Regions from separate parts of the Alcanivorax xiamenensis genome, predicted to be linked through region 1. Evidence: predicted binding sites of a transcription regulator. Region 1 holds the regulator's gene; each other region holds the start of a gene.
The links. Region 1 encodes FNR, which switches genes on or off when oxygen is low (the NO sensors DNR and NnrR bind a similar motif). Its sites were predicted from a motif close to TTGATNTANATCAA; they were not measured.
Positions count from the first base shown of each region.

Region 2: a site for FNR is predicted at 3,971-3,984, ahead of paaG (2-(1,2-epoxy-1,2-dihydrophenyl)acetyl-CoA isomerase PaaG). Genes of this name have one in related genera too.
Region 3: a site for FNR is predicted at 3,860-3,873, ahead of A6D6_RS06905 (ribonucleoside triphosphate reductase). Genes of this name have one in related genera too.

Region 1 is NZ_AQPF01000009.1:56,653-63,356, forward strand. It holds gene A6D6_RS08265 (heavy metal translocating P-type ATPase) at 1-1,275, shown strand, start outside; gene ccoS (cbb3-type cytochrome oxidase assembly protein CcoS) at 1,254-1,436, shown strand; gene A6D6_RS08275 (sulfite exporter TauE/SafE family protein) at 1,426-2,190, shown strand; gene hemN (oxygen-independent coproporphyrinogen III oxidase) at 2,187-3,560, shown strand; gene fnr (fumarate/nitrate reduction transcriptional regulator Fnr) at 3,643-4,356, shown strand; gene A6D6_RS08290 (universal stress protein) at 4,353-5,270, shown strand; gene yaaA (peroxide stress protein YaaA) at 5,417-6,196, opposite strand; gene A6D6_RS08300 (hypothetical protein) at 6,424-6,704, shown strand, end outside.
Region 2 is NZ_AQPF01000003.1:66,579-73,282, forward strand. It holds gene paaK (phenylacetate--CoA ligase PaaK) at 16-1,311, opposite strand; gene pcaF (3-oxoadipyl-CoA thiolase) at 1,372-2,580, opposite strand; gene paaI (hydroxyphenylacetyl-CoA thioesterase PaaI) at 2,577-3,047, opposite strand; gene paaG (2-(1,2-epoxy-1,2-dihydrophenyl)acetyl-CoA isomerase PaaG) at 3,075-3,866, opposite strand; gene paaX (phenylacetic acid degradation operon negative regulatory protein PaaX) at 4,344-5,270, opposite strand; gene A6D6_RS03160 (ABC transporter substrate-binding protein) at 5,583-6,704, shown strand, end outside.
Region 3 is NZ_AQPF01000007.1:60,500-67,203, forward strand. It holds gene cydC (thiol reductant ABC exporter subunit CydC) at 1-1,341, shown strand, start outside; gene ubiU (ubiquinone anaerobic biosynthesis protein UbiU) at 1,724-2,731, shown strand; gene A6D6_RS06900 (U32 family peptidase) at 2,743-3,630, shown strand; gene A6D6_RS06905 (ribonucleoside triphosphate reductase) at 3,959-5,689, shown strand; gene nrdD (anaerobic ribonucleoside-triphosphate reductase) at 5,737-5,919, shown strand; gene A6D6_RS06915 (anaerobic ribonucleoside-triphosphate reductase activating protein) at 5,912-6,622, shown strand.

The DNA.
Region 1 (6,704 bases):
TCCCTGCCACGCACCCGCGCCATTGGTGATTCGGTGCAAGCCGGGGGGCGAATTCTGGAAGGCAGTGTCGATATCGAAGCCACCAGCGCCGCCGACAGCAGCCTGGTGGCGCGCATTGGTGAACAAGTGGCGCGCGCACAGGAAGAGCGGGTAACCGTGGTACGCGACTGGCAGAGAGTGGCGCCCTGGTTCACCGTCGCGGTACTGGTATTGTCGGCAATCACCCTGATTTTGCATTGGCACCGCGGGCCGGCCCAGGCGTTCGAGCATATGCTGGCCTTGCTGGTGGTGACCTGCCCATGCGCCCTGGCTCTGGCCGTGCCGTTAACGCTTTCCGCCACGCTGGCCCGGGGACTGAAGCTGGGCTTGCTGATTGCTTCCCCCTCTCAGTTTTTATCCTTGCCGGGTATTCGCGGTGTCCTGCTTGATAAAACCGGCACGCTGACCACCGGCCGGTTCCAACGGGTGGAGTGGCGAGAACCGCAATGGCTCACCTCCCTGCCCCGAATCGCGGCCGGGTTGGAGCGGGATCACCCGCACCCGCTGGCGCGCGCTTTTGATGATCTGTCACCGGTGCCGATCGAGGATTTGCGTTTGAGCACTTCCGGAGCCAGCGGCCGTTTCCAGGGCCATCAGTGGGCCATTGGCGGGGCGCCGGAGCTGAGTCGTGGCAGCGAGACTTGTCTGGCCCTCACTCGTGATGGTCGGACGCAGGCGCTGTTCTGGTTGCGGGATCAACCGCGCGAGGAAGCTCCGATGGTACTTGATGAACTGCGTCGGCGGGGCTGGCGGCTGCGCATGGCCAGCGGTGATGCCGTCGAGCCAGTGGCCACGCTGGCTGATGAACTGGGTATTGGCGAAGCCCGCTCGAGATTGACACCTCATGACAAAGCGGCCTGGTTACAGAAACTGGAGCAGCAGGAAGGGCCGCAAATGATGGTGGGGGATGGCATTAACGACGCTCCGGCGTTGTTACGGGCCACGGTATCGGTGGCACCGGCGGCGGCTTCCAGTCTGGCCCGTCGCGCCGCCGGGGTCTATTTGCTCAACGAAGGCCTGCAGGGCGTGGCTGATCTGCCCCGGCTGGCGGATCGCTGCCGGGCGCTGATCCACCAGAACCTGAGCTGGGCTCTCGGCTACAACCTGGTGGCGATTCCTCTGGCCATGGCCGGCTGGATTCCGCCCTGGGCCGCGGCTCTGGGAATGTCCGCTTCGTCACTTCTGGTGACGCTCAACGCCAACAGGATAACCACATGGAAAGCCTGCTCTTGTTGATTCCAGTGGCCTTGCTGTTCCTCGCCGTAGCGGTGTGGGCGCTGTTCAAGGCCTTACGCCAGGGCCAGTTCGAGGATCTGGACCATGCCGCCTGGACGGTGATCTTCGAGGATCGCGAACAGCGCCGCAACGCTGGCAAGGAGGCGGATCATGATCGTTGACCCGCTTACCGTGGCGTTGACCGGTGCTCTCGCTCTCGGCGTCGGCGGAGCCCTCCACTGCGCCGGAATGTGCGGCGGCATCGCCGCCGCCCTGAGTTTCTCGATTCCCGAAGAACGGCGGTGTGGCAGCAGGCTGATCGCCTGGCAGGGACTGTTTGGCAGCGGTCGTCTGTTGACCTACGCGGGTCTGGGGGCGCTGGCCGGAGGTCTTGGCGGTCAATTGAGCAGAAGCTCGGCCGCCGGCGGCTGGCACTGGCCGGCATTGCTGTCGGCGCTGCTGATGGTGTTGCTGACCGCGCATTTCCTGGGGCGCAGCGCGCCAATCCGGGCTCTCGAACGTCTCGGCGCCAGGTTGTGGCGCCGGCTGTCCCCGCTGACCCGCCGCCTGATGCCGGTGGATCATCCGGTCAAGGCGCTGGCGCTGGGGGGGCTGTGGGGCTTCCTGCCATGCGGACTGCTGTATTCCGCCCTGGTGCTGGCCGCTGGCACCGGCGAATGGGGCGATGGCGCTCTGGTCATGGGCATGTTCGGCGCCACTACCCTGCTGCCGGTGGGGGCCGCCGGAGTATTTGGCGGGCAACTGTCGCGGTTGCGGCGGGGGGGCGGCGGCGATGACACTGGTGTTGGCGCTGGTATTTCTTCAACACGGACTGCCCGGAGACGTCCATGTCCATCACCACCCTTGATCTGCATCAAGGTCAACGATGCCAATAGTGGCATGATGCCGCCATTCCCCTTTGGAGCGCTGACATGACGCAATGGAATCCGGATCTGATCCGCCGATTCGGAGGTCCTGGGCCTCGCTACACTTCCTACCCACCGGCCACCCAGTTCCACGAGGAAGTCGGCGAGGAGGACTATCGGCGGGCCGTTGCTCGCGGCAATCAGGCCCGTCGGCCACTGTCGCTGTACTGCCACATCCCATTCTGCGCCACGGTGTGTTACTACTGTGCCTGTAACCGCATCATCACCGGCAACCGGGCCAAGGCCGAGGATTATCTGACCTTCCTGAAGCAGGAAATCAAAGACAAGGCGGCGCTGGTGGACCCGCAGCGGCCCGTGGTGCAGATGCACTGGGGCGGCGGCACCCCCACTTACCTCAGTGACGCGCAGATGACCGAGCTGGTCTATGACCTGGCCCGTCATTTCAACCTGCTCGAAGAGGACCGTGGCGAATACGCCATTGAAGTCGACCCGCGCACGGTGGATCGGGCCCGCCTCGGATTGCTGCGCGGACTGGGCTTCAACCGTCTCAGTATTGGTATTCAGGATCTCGATCCGGTGGTGCAGAAGGCGGTGAATCGGGAACAATCCCTGGAACTGATCACCAAGGTATTCGACGCGGCCCGGGACTTTGGTTTCCAATCCATCAATGCCGACATGATTTACGGTCTGCCCTGGCAGTCTTCTTCCAGTCTGGCCCGTTCCCTGGAACAATTGCTGGCGTTACGCCCGGAGCGCATCTCCCTTTACAACTACGCCCACATGCCGGCGCGGTTCAAGGTGCAGCGCCAGATCCAGGAAAGCGCTCTGCCGAGCCCGGAGGAGAAACTCGCCATGCTGAAACTGGCCGGCGAGACCCTGGAGGAAGCCGGCTATGTGTTGATCGGCATGGACCATTTTGCCTTGCCGGACGATCCCATGGCGGTGGCGCAAGTCAACGGCACTCTGCACCGTAATTTTCAGGGTTACTCACTGCATGGTGATGCGGACCTGCTAGGCATGGGCGTCAGTGCCATCAGCGCTTTCGACGATTTCTACGCGCAAAATCAGAAGATCCTGGGCGCTTGGCAGGAGGCCGTGCAAGAGGGCCGCATGCCGATCGAACGCGGTTTCCTGCTCGACTGGGACGATCGCCTGCGCCGTGACGTGATCATGGGGCTGCTGTGCGATCTGCGGCTGGATCTGGTCGCTTTCCGGCAGCGTTGGGAGGTGGATTTCGCCGATTATTTCAGGGATCAACTGGACGCACTGGAGCAATTCGAAAAATTGGGGCTGATCGATATGAACGGCCCCGTGCTGTTGGTCACCGATGCCGGGCGCCTGGTGGTGCGCGCTCTGGCGATGTTGTTCGACCGCTATGCCGGCACCCCCAACCCACAGCGATTCAGTCGCATTATTTAGCTCGCCGTTACCGATCCGGGAGACCATAATGTCTCAAGCCGTAATTGCAATACGCAGTGTATCCAATATGGAGGTGCGCAGCATGCCTCGTCACGTTTCATGCAACGACTGTAGTCTCAGCCCCATTTGCCTGCCGTTGGCGGTGGCGCCTTCCCAGCTCGACGAACTGGATGGCATCATTCGCCGTGGCCGCCCGCTGAAGCGCGGAGAGCACCTGTTTCGTGCCGCCGCCCCGTTCAGCGCCGTTTATGCCGTGCGCTCCGGCTCACTGAAGACCTATGTCCTCTCCGATGAGGGGGAGGAACAGGTTACCGGCTTCTACTTGCCTGGCGAGATCGTCGGCATGGACGGCATCAGTACCGCGCACCATGTTTCCAATGCCAAGGCGCTGGAAACCGCCACCGTGTGCGAGATTCCCTTCCATCGCCTGGAAGATCTGTCCCAACGCATCCCCTCCTTGCAGCATCACTTCTTCTCGCTGATGAGCAACGAGATCCGCGCGGACCGCGAACTGCACATGCTGTTGAGCAAGAAGAGCGCGGATGACAGAGTGGCTTCTCTACTGTTATCCCTGGCCGCGCGTCAACAGCGCAGGGGCTTGAGCAGCCGCCGCTTCCGCCTGCCCATGTCTCGCTATGACATCGCCAATTATCTGGGACTGGCGGTGGAGACGGTGAGCCGCATTTTCACCCGTTTTCAACAGCAGGATATGCTGCTGGTGGATGGCAGGGATGTGGAAATTGTGGACCGTGAGGCTCTCTGCGGCGGCGGCAGATTACATACGGAGGCACCATGACTATTCCGACCGATGGCATTCTCGTTGTCCTGGACCGCCAACTGATGGCCCCGCAGCCGGCGCTGAAGAAGGGGCGGCTGCTGGCCGCCGCACTGAACTGTCCACTGGTGGTAGCCGTCAATAGCGATTCCTCGGCCATGCGCCGGGCCGTGGGGCTTGACCAGAAACGTCGCCAAACGGCCGAGCAGCAAATCCGCAATGCCTGGGAACGGCGTATACAGGATTTGCTGGCCGACACCGAGGCCACTGTGCATATCACCACGAACAAGGACCAGGATGAGGATTTGCGGCAGACGGTGATCGCCGCCAAACCGCGCCTGGTGGTGGTGCATACCAGCGAGGAAGGCACGCTGCGACGCCATTTGTTCACGCCCCGGGACTGGCTGCTGATCCGCAGGGCGCCCTGCCCGGTGCTTTGCGTACAGGACCGCCCGTGGAGCGAACCGCCAGTGTTTAGCGCGGCGATTGAGCCCGAGGAAGAGGACGAAAGCGGCCTGGATGCCACGGTGTTGGCCGCTGCCCGGGAATGGTCGGCGCCGCTGCGGGCATCACTCAACGCCGTGCATGTGCTGGAACATCCGGATGAAACCTTGTTGTTGGTGGCTGGCGAAGCATTGCCGGAGTACGCCGCCAGTGCCGAGAGCATTCGCAAAAGCCACCGCGAAGCTCTGGACCGCTTCGCCGAACGTCACGGTTTGCCGCTGGAGCGCACGGAAATGCTGGAGGGGCCGATTGCCGGCACTCTGGCGGACTATTGTGAAAACAACGGCACCGATGTGTTGGTGGTGGGAACCGTTCGCCGCAATAAAGTGGAACGGCTGCTGCTGGGTGCCACCGCTGAATCGCTGCTGGTGCATGCCCGCAATGATGTTCTGGTGATCAAACCGGACGGCTTTAACACCGACTGGCGGTGATGGGGCATACAGCCCATCCGCTGCCAAGGCAGCTTCCCACAGCGACATCACTACGAAGCCACCGTGAGAAGTTGCCTTGGCAGCGAATACAACCTGAATCCATGCCTCCATGACCAATAGACTAGCCACAGCTATCGGTTCGGCGGTTAACCACCCTGCTCCGCTCTTCGGAACACCGGTTTGGTGTCCGTGGAAGAGGCTTTGTCATATCGATACCCGGCTTCCTTGAACCGCTTCAGATCCTCCGGCTTTTCAATCCCTTTACGCAGTATCCAGGCCGCCATCAGCCCTCGGGCTTTTTTGGCATGGAAACTGATGACCTTGTATGTGCCGTTTTTCTCATCCTGAAAGACCGGTTCGATGACCGGGCCCGGCAGCAGTTTGGTTCGCACGGATTTGAAATACTCATTGGAGGCGAGGTTCACCAGGGTGTCGGTACCCGCGGCGCGCATGTCCTTGATCAACTGCCGGCTAATGCGGTCGCCCCAGAAAGCGTACAGATCCTTGCCCTCCGGCGTATCCAGCCTGGTACCCATTTCCAGGCGATACGGTTGCATCAGATCCAGCGGCCGCAGGACCCCGTAAAGACCGCTCAGCATGCGCAGTCGCTGCTGCGCGGCGGCCAGGTCATCCTTACTGAAACGGCTGACGTCGAGCCCGGTATACACGTCCCCTTTGAAGGCGAAGAGTGCCGGGCGGGCGTTGTCCTTGTTGAAAGGGCGTTGCCACAGAGCAAAGCGTTCGACGTTGAGGTGGGCAATCTTGTCACTCACTCCCATCAGGCTGGACAGATCCGCCGGTGACAGTTTGCGGGCTCTTTCCACCAATGTTTCACTGTCATCGAGCATGCGCGGTTGAGTAGCGCGCAGCGCCGGCAACGGTGACTCGTAATCCAGGGTCTTGGCCGGCGAGACCACTATCAGCATGGGTTTTCCTCCGTGGCGTGAAATCGCGAATACCGCCATCATAATAGTCCGGTAACCGCTCTGTTGGGGCGGTGCGGTGGCGGCTCAGGATCAAGCAGCCGTAGATGGTAGCGCAAGCGGCCATGGTTTTGACCATTGGCAGATATAGGCAGGGCCGGTTCCAATCCCGGTGATGCTGGCGAAGGGCCGTGGTATCACCGGGAAAACAAGACAGAAGGATAAAGAGCATGCGGTATTTGTTGGTTCTGGCGGTGGTTACCGCGGTGGTGATATTGCTGTGGGGCAGCTGGCAGGCCGGACGGCGTCCCTTCTATCTGGTGCTCGCCGGGGTCGGCGCGGCCAGCGCGGTGATGCTGATTTCCTTTCTGTTCACTGACCAGGAACGATTGCTGCCTGGTGATCCCGCCTCGGTCACCGTTACGGTCACCGGCGTCAGTCAGATGGAAACCGGCGTGCGGGTAAGCGGCGAGATCAGCAATCGGGGGGGCCACGCCATCGCTCACGTAGT
Region 2 (6,704 bases), on a different contig from region 1:
CCCCCTCAGCCCCCCCTATTTCAGACGCCGGTCAAACACATGCCTGGCCTTGCCCTCGGACCGCGCCAGCGAACCCGTATCGGCGACCTCCACTTTGGTGCTGATACCGATGTGCGTTTTCACCCGCTGTTGCAAGGCTCTGGCCACGTCCGCCGATGCGGCGGAGGACTCTGGCTTGCGCTCGACCCGCACCGTCACGCAGTCCAGATTGCCATCCTTCTCCACATGGATTTCATAGTGCGGAGCCAGATCCTCGATCTTGAGAATCTGTTCCTCCACCTGGGTGGGGAAAACATTCACACCACGGATAATCAGCATGTCGTCGCTGCGGCCGGTGATCTTGTCGATGCGACGCATGGGACGAGCCTGACCGGGCAGAAGCCGGGTCAGGTCGCGGGTCCGGTAACGAACGATCGGCAGCGCTTCCTTGGTCAAGGAGGTGAAAACCAACTCGCCGTACTCGCCATCGGGCACCACTTCACCGGTTTCCGGGTTGATGATTTCCGGATAGAAGTGGTCTTCCCAGATGGTCGGGCCGTCCTTGGTTTCGATGCACTCCATACCCACACCCGGCCCCATCACCTCGGACAGGCCGTAGATATCCAGTGCACTGATACCGAGACGGTTTTCCAGCTCCTCGCGCATGGTCTGGGTCCATGGCTCGGCGCCGAAGATGCCCAGTCTCAGGCTGGACTCGCGCGGGTCCATGCCCTGCCGCTCCATTTCGTCGGCGATGTTGAGCATGTAGGACGGTGTCACCATGATGATGTCCGGCTCGAAGTCGCGGATCAGCTGAACCTGCTTCTCGGTCTGGCCACCGGACATGGGAATCACCGTGCAACCGAGTCGCTCGGCGCCGTAATGGGCGCCCAACCCACCGGTGAAGAGACCGTAACCGTAGGCCACGTGGACCTTGTCGCCGGCATGGCCACCGGCGGCACGGATGGAGCGCGCCATGACGTCGGCCCAGTTATTGATGTCGTTCCGGGTGTAGGCCACCACCGTGGGTTTCCCGGTGGTGCCACTGGAAGCGTGCACCCGCACCACTTCCCGCATGGGCGTGGCGAGCATGCCGAACGGATAGTTGTCGCGCAGATCCGCTTTGGTGGTGAAGGGAAAATGGCGCAGATCGTCCAGCGATTTCAGATCATAAGGATGAACACCGGCGTCATCGAACGCTTTGCGGTAGAACGCCACATTGTTGTAGGCGTGCGTGAGACTCCAACGAAGACGCTCCACTTGCAACTGCTTGAGCTCATCCACGCTGACCCGCTCCACCGGATCGAAACGATTCTCCAGGTTGAATGGCATGTTCATGCTCCGCCTCTCGTTATTCTGTCTTTAGGTCTGTCTGCGTTGCTTTTTGTTCGCTTAAAGCCGCTCGATCACCACGGCAATGCCTTGTCCCACGCCGATACACATGGTGCACAGCGCATAGCGGCCCTGACGCCGCTCCAGCTCGCACAAAGCGGTGGTGATAAGACGGGCACCGCTCATGCCCAGCGGGTGCCCCAGCGCGATGGCGCCGCCGTTAGGGTTCACGTGTTCGGCGTCATCCGGCAAACCCAGCTCCCGCAGCACCGCCAGGGACTGGGATGCAAAGGCTTCGTTCAGTTCGATGACGTCCATATCCACCAGATTCAGACCGGTCCGCGCCAACACCTTGCGAGTGGCCGGTGCCGGACCGATACCCATGATGCGCGGCTCAACACCGGCGGTGGCCATTCCCACCACCCGGGCGCGGGGCTTCAGGTTCCAGCGGCGCGCCGCCGCTTCGCTGCCCAGCAGCACCGCGCAAGCGCCGTCATTGACGCCGGAGGCATTACCGGCGGTGACCGTGCCGCCCTCCTTGCGGAAGGGTGTGCCCAGTTTCGCCAGCGCTTCCGCCGTGGTATCCGGTCGCGGGTGCTCATCTTCGCCGACGATCAGAGCATCGGCTTTTCGGCGCGGCACACTCACCGGCACGATCTCAACGTCGAACACACCAGCGGTCATGGCACGGCCTGCTCTCTGCTGACTGCGCAATGCAAAAGCGTCCTGGTCCTCACGGCCGATTTTGAATTGCTCCGCCACGTTCTCCGCGGTTTCCGGCATCGAATCGATACCGTATTGCTGTTTCATCAGTGAATTGACAAAGCGCCAGCCGATGGTGGTGTCGAATATTTCCGCCTTGCGGGAGAACGGCTGCTCGGCCTTGCCCATCACGAACGGCGCCCGGGACATGGATTCCACTCCGCCCGCCAGCATCAGACTGCCCTCGCCACAACGCAGAGCACGAGCGGCAGTGCCCACCGCGTCCATGCCGGAACCGCAAAGACGGTTCAGCGTCACACCGGGCACACTCACCGGCAAGCCGGCCAACAGCGCGCTCATCCTCGCCACGTTACGGTTGTCCTCGCCGGCCTGGTTGGCGCAGCCATAGAACACATCATCCAGCTGTGACCAATCCAGATCCGCATGACGTTCCATCAATGCCTTCATCGGCACCGCGCCAAGGTCATCGGCGCGCATCGTCGCCAAAGCGCCGCCGAAGCGTCCCACCGGGGTGCGCACGGCATCAAAAATCAGCGCTTCATTCATGCCTGGCTCTCCTCATCGTGAATCACCGGCCCGCGAACGCGATAGGATTTGCCGCGAAACAGGGCCACCAACTGGCCATCACCGCCGGTGACACGTACATCGTAAACACCGGTTCGCCCTTTACGGGTCAGTTCCCGCGCTTCCGCGGTGAGCACATCACCGGGTAATCCCGGCGACACATACTCGATGGAACAGCCGGCAGCGACGGTGGCTTCGTTATAGGTGTTACAAGCAAAGGCGAAAGCGGAATCCGCCAGCGCAAAAATAAAACCGCCGTGACAGGAGCCGTGCCCCTGAATCATGTCGTCACGTATTGGCATGCACAGGATCGCGCATCCCGGCGCAACGGTTTCCAGCGTCATGCCCAGTTCGCGGGTCGCGGTGTCCCTCGCGTACATGGATTCAGCACAACGTCTGGCCAAAGCAACACCGTCCAGCGCCGTCGTGGCGGTATTCGGGTCAGCCATGCAAATCTCCAAATCGGATGGGCAGCCTTAACGACCCTGGAACTCGGGTGCGCGCTTTTCCATGAACGCGGCGACGCCTTCCCGATAGTCTCCGGTGCGGCCCGCATCACGCTGCAAGTCCCGCTCCACGTCGAGCTGTGTATCGAGATCGTTGTCAAAGCTTTGATTCAAAGCCTGCTTGATCAGGGCAAGACCACGGGTCGGCTGAGTGGCCAGATGGCGAGCGAGGTCGGTGGCGGTGGCGCGCAACGCATCATCGTCCACGCATCGCCAGATCAGACCCCAGGCGGCCGCTTGCTCGGCGGTCAATTTGTCACCCAGCATGGACAGCCCCTTGGCGCGGGCCATCCCCACAAGGCGCGGCAGTTGCCAGGTGCCACCGGAGTCCGGCACCAGACCGATTTTGCAGAACGCTTGAGTGAAACTGGCGGAGCGGGCGGCGATGACCAGATCGCAGGCCAGGGCGATATTGGCGCCGGCACCGGCGGCGACACCGTTGACCGCCGCGATCACCGGCATCGGCAAACGCTGCAGGGTACGAATCAGCGGGTTGTACCAGGTTTCGATGGAAGAGCCCAGATCGGGCGCTTCGGCGCCGGGCGCCACGCTCCGGTCGGAAAGATCCTGGCCGGCGCAAAAACCACGGCCGTTCCCGGTGATCAGCAGGGCCCGCACGGTTTGATCCTGCTCCACCATGGACAGGGCTTCCCGTACTTCCCGGTGCATCTGCTCATTGAAACTGTTCAGACGTTCCGGACGATTCAGCGCCAGGGTAGCGACGCCGTCCTCCAGACGAAACTGAATGGTGGCGAACTCCATAATCCGGTCCTGCCCTTTTCTTGGTATCGATGATCAGACCTGCCAGGCAGTGGCCCGCCGCGCAGTTCCGACGCCAAACTATGGTCGGAAAGCATAGCCCAGACATGACACAAGTCAACACATGGATTCTATATTTATGTATCGAATTAGAAGAATAGAACAAGAAGAAAATCCGGAATAAGGAACTTTTTTCCTTTAATTTCATCAGGATAAGCCTGATAAACAGGCCATTCCCTTTATGTTACCAAAGTTCCCAAAAGGCAATTAAATAAGGAATCACCGGGCAAACTACGAAACCGCTGCAGGAAGAGGCCCGAGCGGTGCTCCGCTTGGCCGCGATGCCCCTGGGCCGTTGGCTATTCGCTTGCCAGCAAGCTTCCCACAGCGGCTTCGTAGCATGATCCGTGGGAGCCAGCCTGCTGGCGAATGGCGCGCCAGAGCTTGCAAGGCACCATAGAAGCTCCCACAGCAGCTTTGTCAATCCAGTCCGCCAAAGCGCAGATAGAAACCATCCCCCGGCTCCGGCAAGGGGCCTTCCGCGGTTTCCGTGCGCTCGCTCATCCAGGCTTCCGCGCCACGATAGGTCAGTCGATACAGGTTGCGGCAAAGCTGGCGCGCGGCGCGGCCTTCCCAGTCCGAGGGCAACAGTTCCTCCGGCAACAACGGATCGCGCAACAGCAGTTTGCGATATTCGTGAATCAACAACGTACGCGCCAGAAAACACTCCATCGGCGGCGGCGTCTCCAGCTTGCTCATTTCCTGCCAGAGCGGACGGAACTGGTCGAGAAACTCCCGATACCCCTCCGAGAGCTGCTCCAGATTCCAGGCGTCCCTCACCTGCAAACGCAACGGCCGTGATGCAAAGCTGTCCTGGGCCCGGGTCTCGAATATGATCGTGTCTTCCAGCGCGTTCTGCTCCTGCAGCGTCGCGTTCAACTCGGCCCGGTCCACCATCGGATGAGCCACCATACCCGGCGTCAGCCCGCCGAACCCCATCCATTCCAGTTCCTGGCGCACATCACGGCGGGCCTCCGGATCCAGTTGATTGAGAATGACCAGGGTCCAGGCACCGTCCCAGGTGGGCCGCACGCCGGAATAGACGCGCTTGAAAGCCTTCTCGAAACGGCGACGGCCAGCGGCGGTGAGTCCGTAGTAGCTGCGGCGCCCTACTTTCTCCGCGATAAGCCAGCCTTCCCGGGTCAGCCGGAACACCGAGGTGCGCACCAGACGCTGATTGATGCCCATGGGTTCCAGCAGATCGATCAGGCTGCCCAACCACACCGCGCCGCCTCTGGGCACGATGGCGTCACCGAACAGGGTGATGATCAGGGAACCGGTACGCAGCGGCCGGCGCTGCTGAAAACGTTCGATCAAGCGTTCCAATTGCTCGCATTGCAAATCCACTGGGTGATCTTCCTATCTCCGGGCCCTTTCCGGGGGCATTCAAATCAGCGTGATACCGGCCTTTTCGGCGGCGCGACATGCTACCAAAGCCTCCTGTCCGGAGACATAAAAGGCCAATGAATAGCACCATAAAACAGCGGCTTGGACCAATATAGCAACTTTTATGACACATTAAATTTGATCTTGACTTAAAATTCGTATCGCTTTATACCTGAAAAAACATGGACGCTAATGGGACGTCCCGCGCCACCGGAGCCCGGTCAGGCGCATAAAAACAAAGCCCCTCCGGGGCATACGCAGATAGGTGTGATAATGAAAACAAAGCTGAAAACCCTGGCGGTGGGCGCCGTGGCGGCGCTGGGTCTGACCTCCCTGTCCCCAGTCGTGAAGGCGGAAGACCCGATTCGCATCGGTTCATTCCTCTCCGTTACCGGCCCGGCCGCGTTTCTCGGCGACCCGGAACTGAAAACCCTGGAACTGTATGTAGACCAACTGAACGAAAACGGCGGCCTGCTGGGCCGCGAGGTTCAATTGGTTCACTACGACGATTCCGGAGACGCGTCCAAAGCCCGGACCTTCGTTACCCGCCTGCTGCGGCAGGACAAGGTCGATCTCATCATCGGCGGCAGTACCACCGGCGCCACCATGGCGGCGGTGCCAGTGATTGAACAGGCCCGTGTGCCTTTCATTTCCCTGGCCGGCGCGGAAACCATCTCCACCCCGGTGAAGAAATGGGTGTTCAAGATGCCGCAATCCGATCGCCAGGCCGCCCGGCGCGTACTCACCGACATGAAGGAACGAGGTCTCACCCATATCGGCCTGATTTCCGGTACCGGCGGCTTCGGCGCTTCCGGCCGTAACGTGACCCTGGAAGAAGCCAAGGCCATGGGGATCGAAGTGGTCGCCGACGAGACCTATAACCCGAAAGACACCGACGTCACCGCCCAGCTCACCCGTATCCGCAATACCGAGGGCGTCCAGGCGGTGCTCAACTTCGACTTCGGCCAGGGCCCGGCCATCGTCACCAAGAACTACAAGCAACTGGGCATCGAACTGCCGTTTTACCAATCCCATGGCGTCGCTTCCGACAGCTTCCTGAAACTGGCCGGCGACGCCGCCAATGGCCTGCGCCTGCCCGCCACCGCCTTGTTGGTGGCCGACACCATCCCTGATAACGATCCCCAACACGGCGTTGTCACCGGCTACAAACAGGCTTACGAGGATCGCTACAACAGTTCGGTGTCAACCTTTGGCGGCTACGCTTACGACGGCTTCCAGTTGGCGGTGCAAGCCATCAAACAGGCAGGCTCCACTGATCCGGCGAAAGTGCGTGACGCTCTGGAAAACATTCAGGGTTACGCAGGCGTCACCGGCACCTACCACCTGAGCCCCGAGGATCACATGGGGCTGTCCTATGATTCCTTCCGCATTCTC
Region 3 (6,704 bases), on a different contig from region 1:
GCGATTCTGCCGCGCATCCCCGGCCCTCTGTCGTCGCTGAGCAGCGGCCATTTACTGGAACGTCTGCTGGGCGATGTGGAACGGTTGGAAAACGCCTGGCTGGGACAGGGACAACCCGCCCTGGTGGCCGCCGCCACCGCCGTGGTATTGCTGCTGGCCGGATTCTGGATCGCCGGACCGGCGGCGGCCCTGGCTCTGCTGAGCGGCTTCATCGTGATGGCGCTGCTACTGCAACGGTTGTCCAAGGTCTCCACCGACCCATTGGAACAACGGGCCAGGCAACGTGAACAGCTGCGCGGGGATCTGGTGCAAATCCTCAACGGACTGCCCGATGTGCTCGCCTATGGTCTGCGGCCGTCATTACTCGAACAGTGGCGCCGCCGGCTGGCCGATCTGGCCGGGCTCGAACACCGGCTGGCGCTGCAGCACGCCATCACTCAAACCCTGATCCAGAGTCTGATGCAATGGCTGGCGGTGGCGATGCTGCTGATCCTGATCGCGCCGGTACGGCAGGAAATGATCGACGCGCCCATGGCGCTGGCGCTGATGTTGCTGGTTCTGGCCGCCGCCGAGGTGACCCTGCCCCTGGCCCAGGCCTGGCAGGGCTGGCCGGACACCCGTGCCACCGTGACACGCCTGGACACCCTGACCGGCACGCCGATCCCGCCGCCAGCCGCCAGTGGCAGCGAGATTCCCCGGGCCGACGGTGATTTGATGGTCTCCGGACTGAGTTTCGCCTGGCCTGGGCAACCGGCTTTGTTCAGCGGTCTTGATCTGCAAGCGCGAGCCGGCGCCCCACTGGCCATCGTCGGCCCAAGCGGCAGTGGTAAATCCACCCTGCTGCATTGTCTGATGGGCCTGCAACGGATCAGCGCTGGCGAGATCCGTTTCGGCGGTGTCAGCCAGGCGCGGGCGGACAGCGACGCCTGGCGTCACTGTTTCGCCCTGTTATTGCAGCAACAGCAGCTGTTCACCGGCACCCTGAGGGATAACTTGCGCCTGGCCAGACCGGAGGCCACCGACGAACAACTCTGGCGGGTGCTGGAACAGGCCCGGCTGGCGGATCTGGTACGGCAACGTGGTGGCCTCGATCACTGGATCGGCACCAACGGCATGCACCTTTCTGGCGGACAAGGGCGGCGTGTATCGCTGGCCCGGGTGCTGCTGCGGGACAGCCCGGTGGTGCTGCTGGACGAGCCCTTCACCGGTCTGGAGCCGGCCACCGCCGACGCGTTGTTCGACATTCTCCATGCCACCCTGAACGACCGGGTCTTGATCATGGTCACCCATGACCGACGCCATGCCGAACGGATGGAAAAGCGGTTGGTTCTTGAGGTCTGACGCCGATAAGGAAAAACCGGGCCTGCCGCAACCGAACAAATTGGGACTGCTCCAGCGCTTGAGCGTTGCCCCCATGGCGAAGGTTTATCTATTGACCTTGGTGACATGAATCCGCGCTGTATTCGCTGCCAAGGCAGCTTCCCACAGCGTCTTCGTGACGCCGCTTGTGGGAAGCTGCCTTGGCAGCGAACAGGCGTGTTGCGTGTTGCGTGTAAGCAGACTGCCCCCGGCAGGCATTGGAAGCGGTCATTTATATTCGCAATGTTCGACGGTGCGCCATTCTAAAGCGTCCAGCGTCCGGTTTCCCCCTTGACCCAGGTCAGCCCGATGCGACCCCGCGGCTTTATCCTGACCGGCCAACACATCTGGCACGGGAGGAGAGATGAGCGGGTCCCCGGAACTGGTCTGTCCCGCCGGCAATCTGCCGGCATTGAAAACCGCGGTGGATGAAGGCGCCGACTCGGTTTACATGGGCTTCAAGGACATCACCAACGCGCGCCGTTTCGCCGGTCTCAACTTCACCCCGGAACGGGCCCGGGAAGGCATCGACTACGCTCACCGGCGAAACCGCAAAGTCTTCTGCGCCATCAACACCTATCCGCAACACGACGGCTGGCCGCTGTGGACCCGGGCCGTGGACCAGGCCGCCGACCTGGGCGTGGACGCCTTGATTCTGGCGGACCTGGGTCTGCTCGAATACGCCAGCCGCCGCCACCCGGACCTGCCCCGACATCTTTCCGTGCAGGGTTCCGCCACCAGTGCCGAAGCCTTGCGGTTCTATCATTGTCATTTCGATATTCGACGCGCGGTACTGCCCCGGGTGCTGTCACTGGATCAGGTCAAACAACTGGCTGCCGAGTCTCCAGTGGCTCTGGAAGTGTTCGGCTTCGGCAGCCTGTGCATCATGGTGGAGGGGCGCTGTTATCTCTCCTCTTATCTCACCGGCGAATCTCCCAATACCCACGGCGCCTGCTCACCGGCCGCCCACGTACGTTGGGAAGAACAGGACGGCGGTCTCAGTTCCCGTCTCAACGGCGTGCTCATCGATCGTTACGGCCCCGGCGAAAAGGCCGGTTACCCGACGTTGTGCAAAGGCCGCTTCCAGGTCGATGACGAGCTTTATCACGCCATCGAGGAACCCACCAGCCTGAACACGTTGGAGCTATTGCCGGAGCTGCAAGCCCTCGGCATCACCGCGGTGAAGATCGAGGGGCGGCAACGCAGCCCCGCCTATGTGCGGGAGGTCACCCGGGTATGGCGTCAGGCGCTGGATCATCTCTCCCGGACACCGTCCGCATTCCGATCCGACCCGGCCTGGCAAGACACTCTGGGCGTCCTGTCCGAAGGCTCCACCACCACTCTGGGTGCTTACGAGCGCCGCTGGAAATAGGAGACACGGGCATGCTGGATCTGGCCCTGGGACCGGTGCCGTTTTACTGGCACCAGAAAGACTATGAGACCTTCTACGCCCAGGCCGTGGGCTGGCCGCTGGAACGGGTCTATCTGGGCGAAACCGTGTGCGGGCGACGGCGGGATATGAAACTGGATCACTGGCTCGGACTGGCCCGGGAACTGCGCGCCCAGGGCAAGGCCGTGGTGCTGTCCTCGCAGACCCTGATCGAGGCCGGCGCCGACCTGCGCGCGTTGCGTCGCCTCTGCGACAACGGCGAATTGCCGGTGGAAGCCAATGATATGAGCGCCGTCCATTTGCTCAGCGAAGCGGGCATTCCCTTTATCGGCGGCGCCTCTCTCAACCTTTATAACGTGGAAGCCATCCGCCTGTTGGCCGCTTCCGGCATGCAGGGCTGGCATGCGCCGTTGGAGTTGTCCCGGCAGGCGCTTACCACCCTGATGACGGCCCTGCGGCGGCAGGGTTTGGCGCTGCCTTGCGAGGTGCATGCCTACGGTCATCTGGCACTGGCCTGGTCCGCCCGTTGTTTTACCGCCCGACGGCGGGGCCTCCCCAAGGACCGCTGCCAGTTTGTCTGCCGGGATGACCCGCAAGGCCTGCCCTTGTTCAGCCAGGACGGCCGCCGGCTGTTCACGCTCAACGGCATCCAGACCCTCTCCGCCTGGCCACAGGATCTGCGTCGGGAGCTGCCGGTGATGGCCGAAATGGGGGTAAGCACCGCGCGCCTGGTAGTCGCCGACGAGCCGATGGCGGAGATAGTGGCGGCTTTTGATCAAGTGCGCCGAGGCCAGCCGGACCACCGGGACCCGCTTGCCCTGGTGGACGAAGCGCGCTGTGACGGCTACTGGCACGGTGCCCCGGGGATGGACCGGCGGTAGCGCGCTAATCGCGGCCGTGGTCAGTCTGTTGCCTTGGATACATGAATTCGCGCTGCATTCGCTGCCAAGGCAGCTTCCCACAAAGGGAGCTACGGAGCCGCTGTGGGAAGCGGCCTTGGCAGCGAATCGGCGCTTTTGCGTGTAAGCGGGCTGGCCCAAAACTTGTGAGACAGCAGCAGCTCACGGCCGGGATTCTTTTCCTTTGAAACTTTTCCCACTCTCTCTTTCTTTGACTCAGATCAGCCTTTTCCTTCCACCCCGCCTTTACCCTGACCACCATATCTTGTGCCAGAACACGAAAAATATACCAAATATGGGAATCAGCGCCATGACCACACCCCGCCCGGACAGCACGGTGGCAGTGAGCACCACCGTCGAGGAATACCTCAGTCGCGCCGACTGGCGCGTGCACGCCAACGCCAATCAGGGCTACTCCCTGGGCGGATTGATTCTCAATATCTCCGGCAAGCTGATCGCCAACTACTGGCTTGATCAGGTCTACCCGCCGGACGTCGGCGCGGCTCACCGGGAAGGCGATCTTCACCTGCACGATCTGGACATGCTGAGCGGCTACTGCGCCGGCTGGTCCCTGCGCAGCCTGCTGATGGAAGGGTTCAACGGCGTCGCCGACCGCGCCGAGAGCGGTCCGCCCAAGCACCTCTCCAGCGCGCTTGGCCAGATGGTCAATTTCCTCGGCACGCTGCAAAACGAATGGGCCGGCGCTCAGGCCTTCAGTTCCTTCGACACCTATCTGGCCCCTTATGTGCGCCGCGACAACCTCGATTATCCGGCGGTGCATCAGGCCATCCAGGAGTTCATCTATAACCTGAACGTACCGTCCCGCTGGGGTAGCCAGACGCCCTTCACCAACCTGACCTTCGACTGGACCTGCCCGGAGGATCTGCGCGAGCAAGTGCCGGTGATCGCCGGCGAGGAGCAGCCGTTCACCTATGGCGAGCTGCAGGCGGAGATGGACCTGATCAACCGCGCCTATCTGGAAGTGATGGAAGCCGGTGACCAACGCGGTCGGGTTTTCACTTTCCCGATCCCCACTTACAACATCACCGAGGATTTCGACTGGGACGCGCCCAACACGGAGCGGCTGTTCGCGCTGACCGCCAAGTATGGTCTGCCCTACTTCCAGAACTTCCTCAATTCCGATCTGCAGCCGCACATGGTGCGCTCCATGTGCTGCCGCCTGCAGCTGGACGTGCGCGAGCTGCTCAAACGCGGTAACGGCCTGTTCGGCAGCGCCGAGCAAACCGGCTCCGTGGGCGTGGTGACGATCAACTGCGCGCGGCTGGGTCACCGCTTCGCCGGCGACGAAAAAGGACTCTATCGGGAACTGGACCGGCTGCTGGAACTGGGCCGCGACAGCCTGGAAATCAAACGCGGTTGCATTCAGCGCTGGATGGACGCCGGTCTTTACCCCTATACCCGCCGCTACCTGGGCACCCTGCGCAATCATTTTTCCACGCTGGGGGTGAATGGCCTCAATGAGATGGTGCGCAATTTCACCGGCGACCAGCAGGACATCGCCACGCAGGCGGGCCGCGATATGGCGCTGCGCCTGCTTGAACACGTGCGCGATCGGATGCGGGGATTCCAGGAGGAAACCGGCCATCTCTACAATCTGGAAGCCACGCCCGCGGAAGGCACGACTTATCGTTTCGCCAAGGAAGACGCCCGTCGTTATCCCGACATCCTCCAGGCGGGCACGCCCGAAGCGCCCTATTACACCAACTCCAGCCAACTGCCCGTGGGCCACACCGAGGACCCGTTCGAAGCGCTGATGCACCAGGACCCGCTGCAGACCCGTTATACCGGCGGCACCGTTCTGCACTTGTACATGCGCGAGCGGCTCTCCAGCGCCCGGGCCTGTCGTCAGTTAGTGCGCACCGCCTTGTCCCGGTTCCGGTTGCCCTACATCACCGTGACGCCGACTTTTTCCATTTGCCCGGTACATGGCTATCTGGCTGGCGAACACGAGTTCTGCCCGCACTGCGACGACGCCTTGCTGGCACGCCAGACGGCGCAACGCAACAGAAGCATCGCCTGATTTTCCCGCATTTCGATTCTCATTAAGCCCATAAAAGGAGACTGACCATGAACGCGACTCTTTCCCTGAATCCCCGTGACACTCTGCCCGCAGAAGAGCGGCAACGTTGCGAGGTCTGGACCCGGGTCATGGGGTACCACCGGCCGGTGAGTCAATTCAATCCCGGCAAACAATCCGAACACCGGCACCGCCGTCATTTCCGCGAAGACCAGGCGTGCCTGAATGGCTGATATCGGTCCCGGTCCGGCCCTGCCCGTGGCGGGGCTGACACCGCTAACGACCCTGGATTATCCAGGTTATCTGGCCTGCGTCGTGTTCGTGCAGGGTTGCCCGCTGCGTTGCGGCTATTGCCATAACCCACACATGATTCCGCCCCGACGCGGTCATGTACGGGAATGGCTCGAGGTCGAATCCTTTCTCGACACACGGCGCGGCCTGTTGGAAGCGGTGGTCTTCAGTGGCGGCGAGCCCCCCCGTCATCCGCACCTGCCGCTGGCGGTACGACGTGCCCGCGAGCGGGGTTTCGGCATCGGTCTGCACACCGCCGGCAGTTACCCCCGGCGTCTGGCCACGCTGATACCGGAGCTGGACTGGGTGGGCCTGGATGTAAAAGGGGATGCGAACCAGATCGATCGCATCACCGGACGCAGCCGGCAGTGGCGGCAACAGTGCGATAGTCTGGATCAGTTGCTGGCCGCCGATCTGGCATTGGAGTGCCGCACCACCGTGCACTGGCGGGATTTCGATGAGGACGCCCTGGAACGGCTGGCACGCTGGCTGGCCGCTAAAGGCGTTCGCCACTACGCCCTGCAATGGGCACGGCCACAACAGTGTCTGTCACCGTCCTACCAGCAACCGTCACCGATAGCCAATCCCCTGCCCGACCTGGCGGACCGACTGCGACCGTTATTTGAAACGCTCAGCGTGCGCTGATGTTCAAAAAGCGCTGGCATGCCAGCACGCTGATTCGCGGCCAAGGCCGCTTCCCACAGAAAAAGCGGCAAAGCCGCTGTGG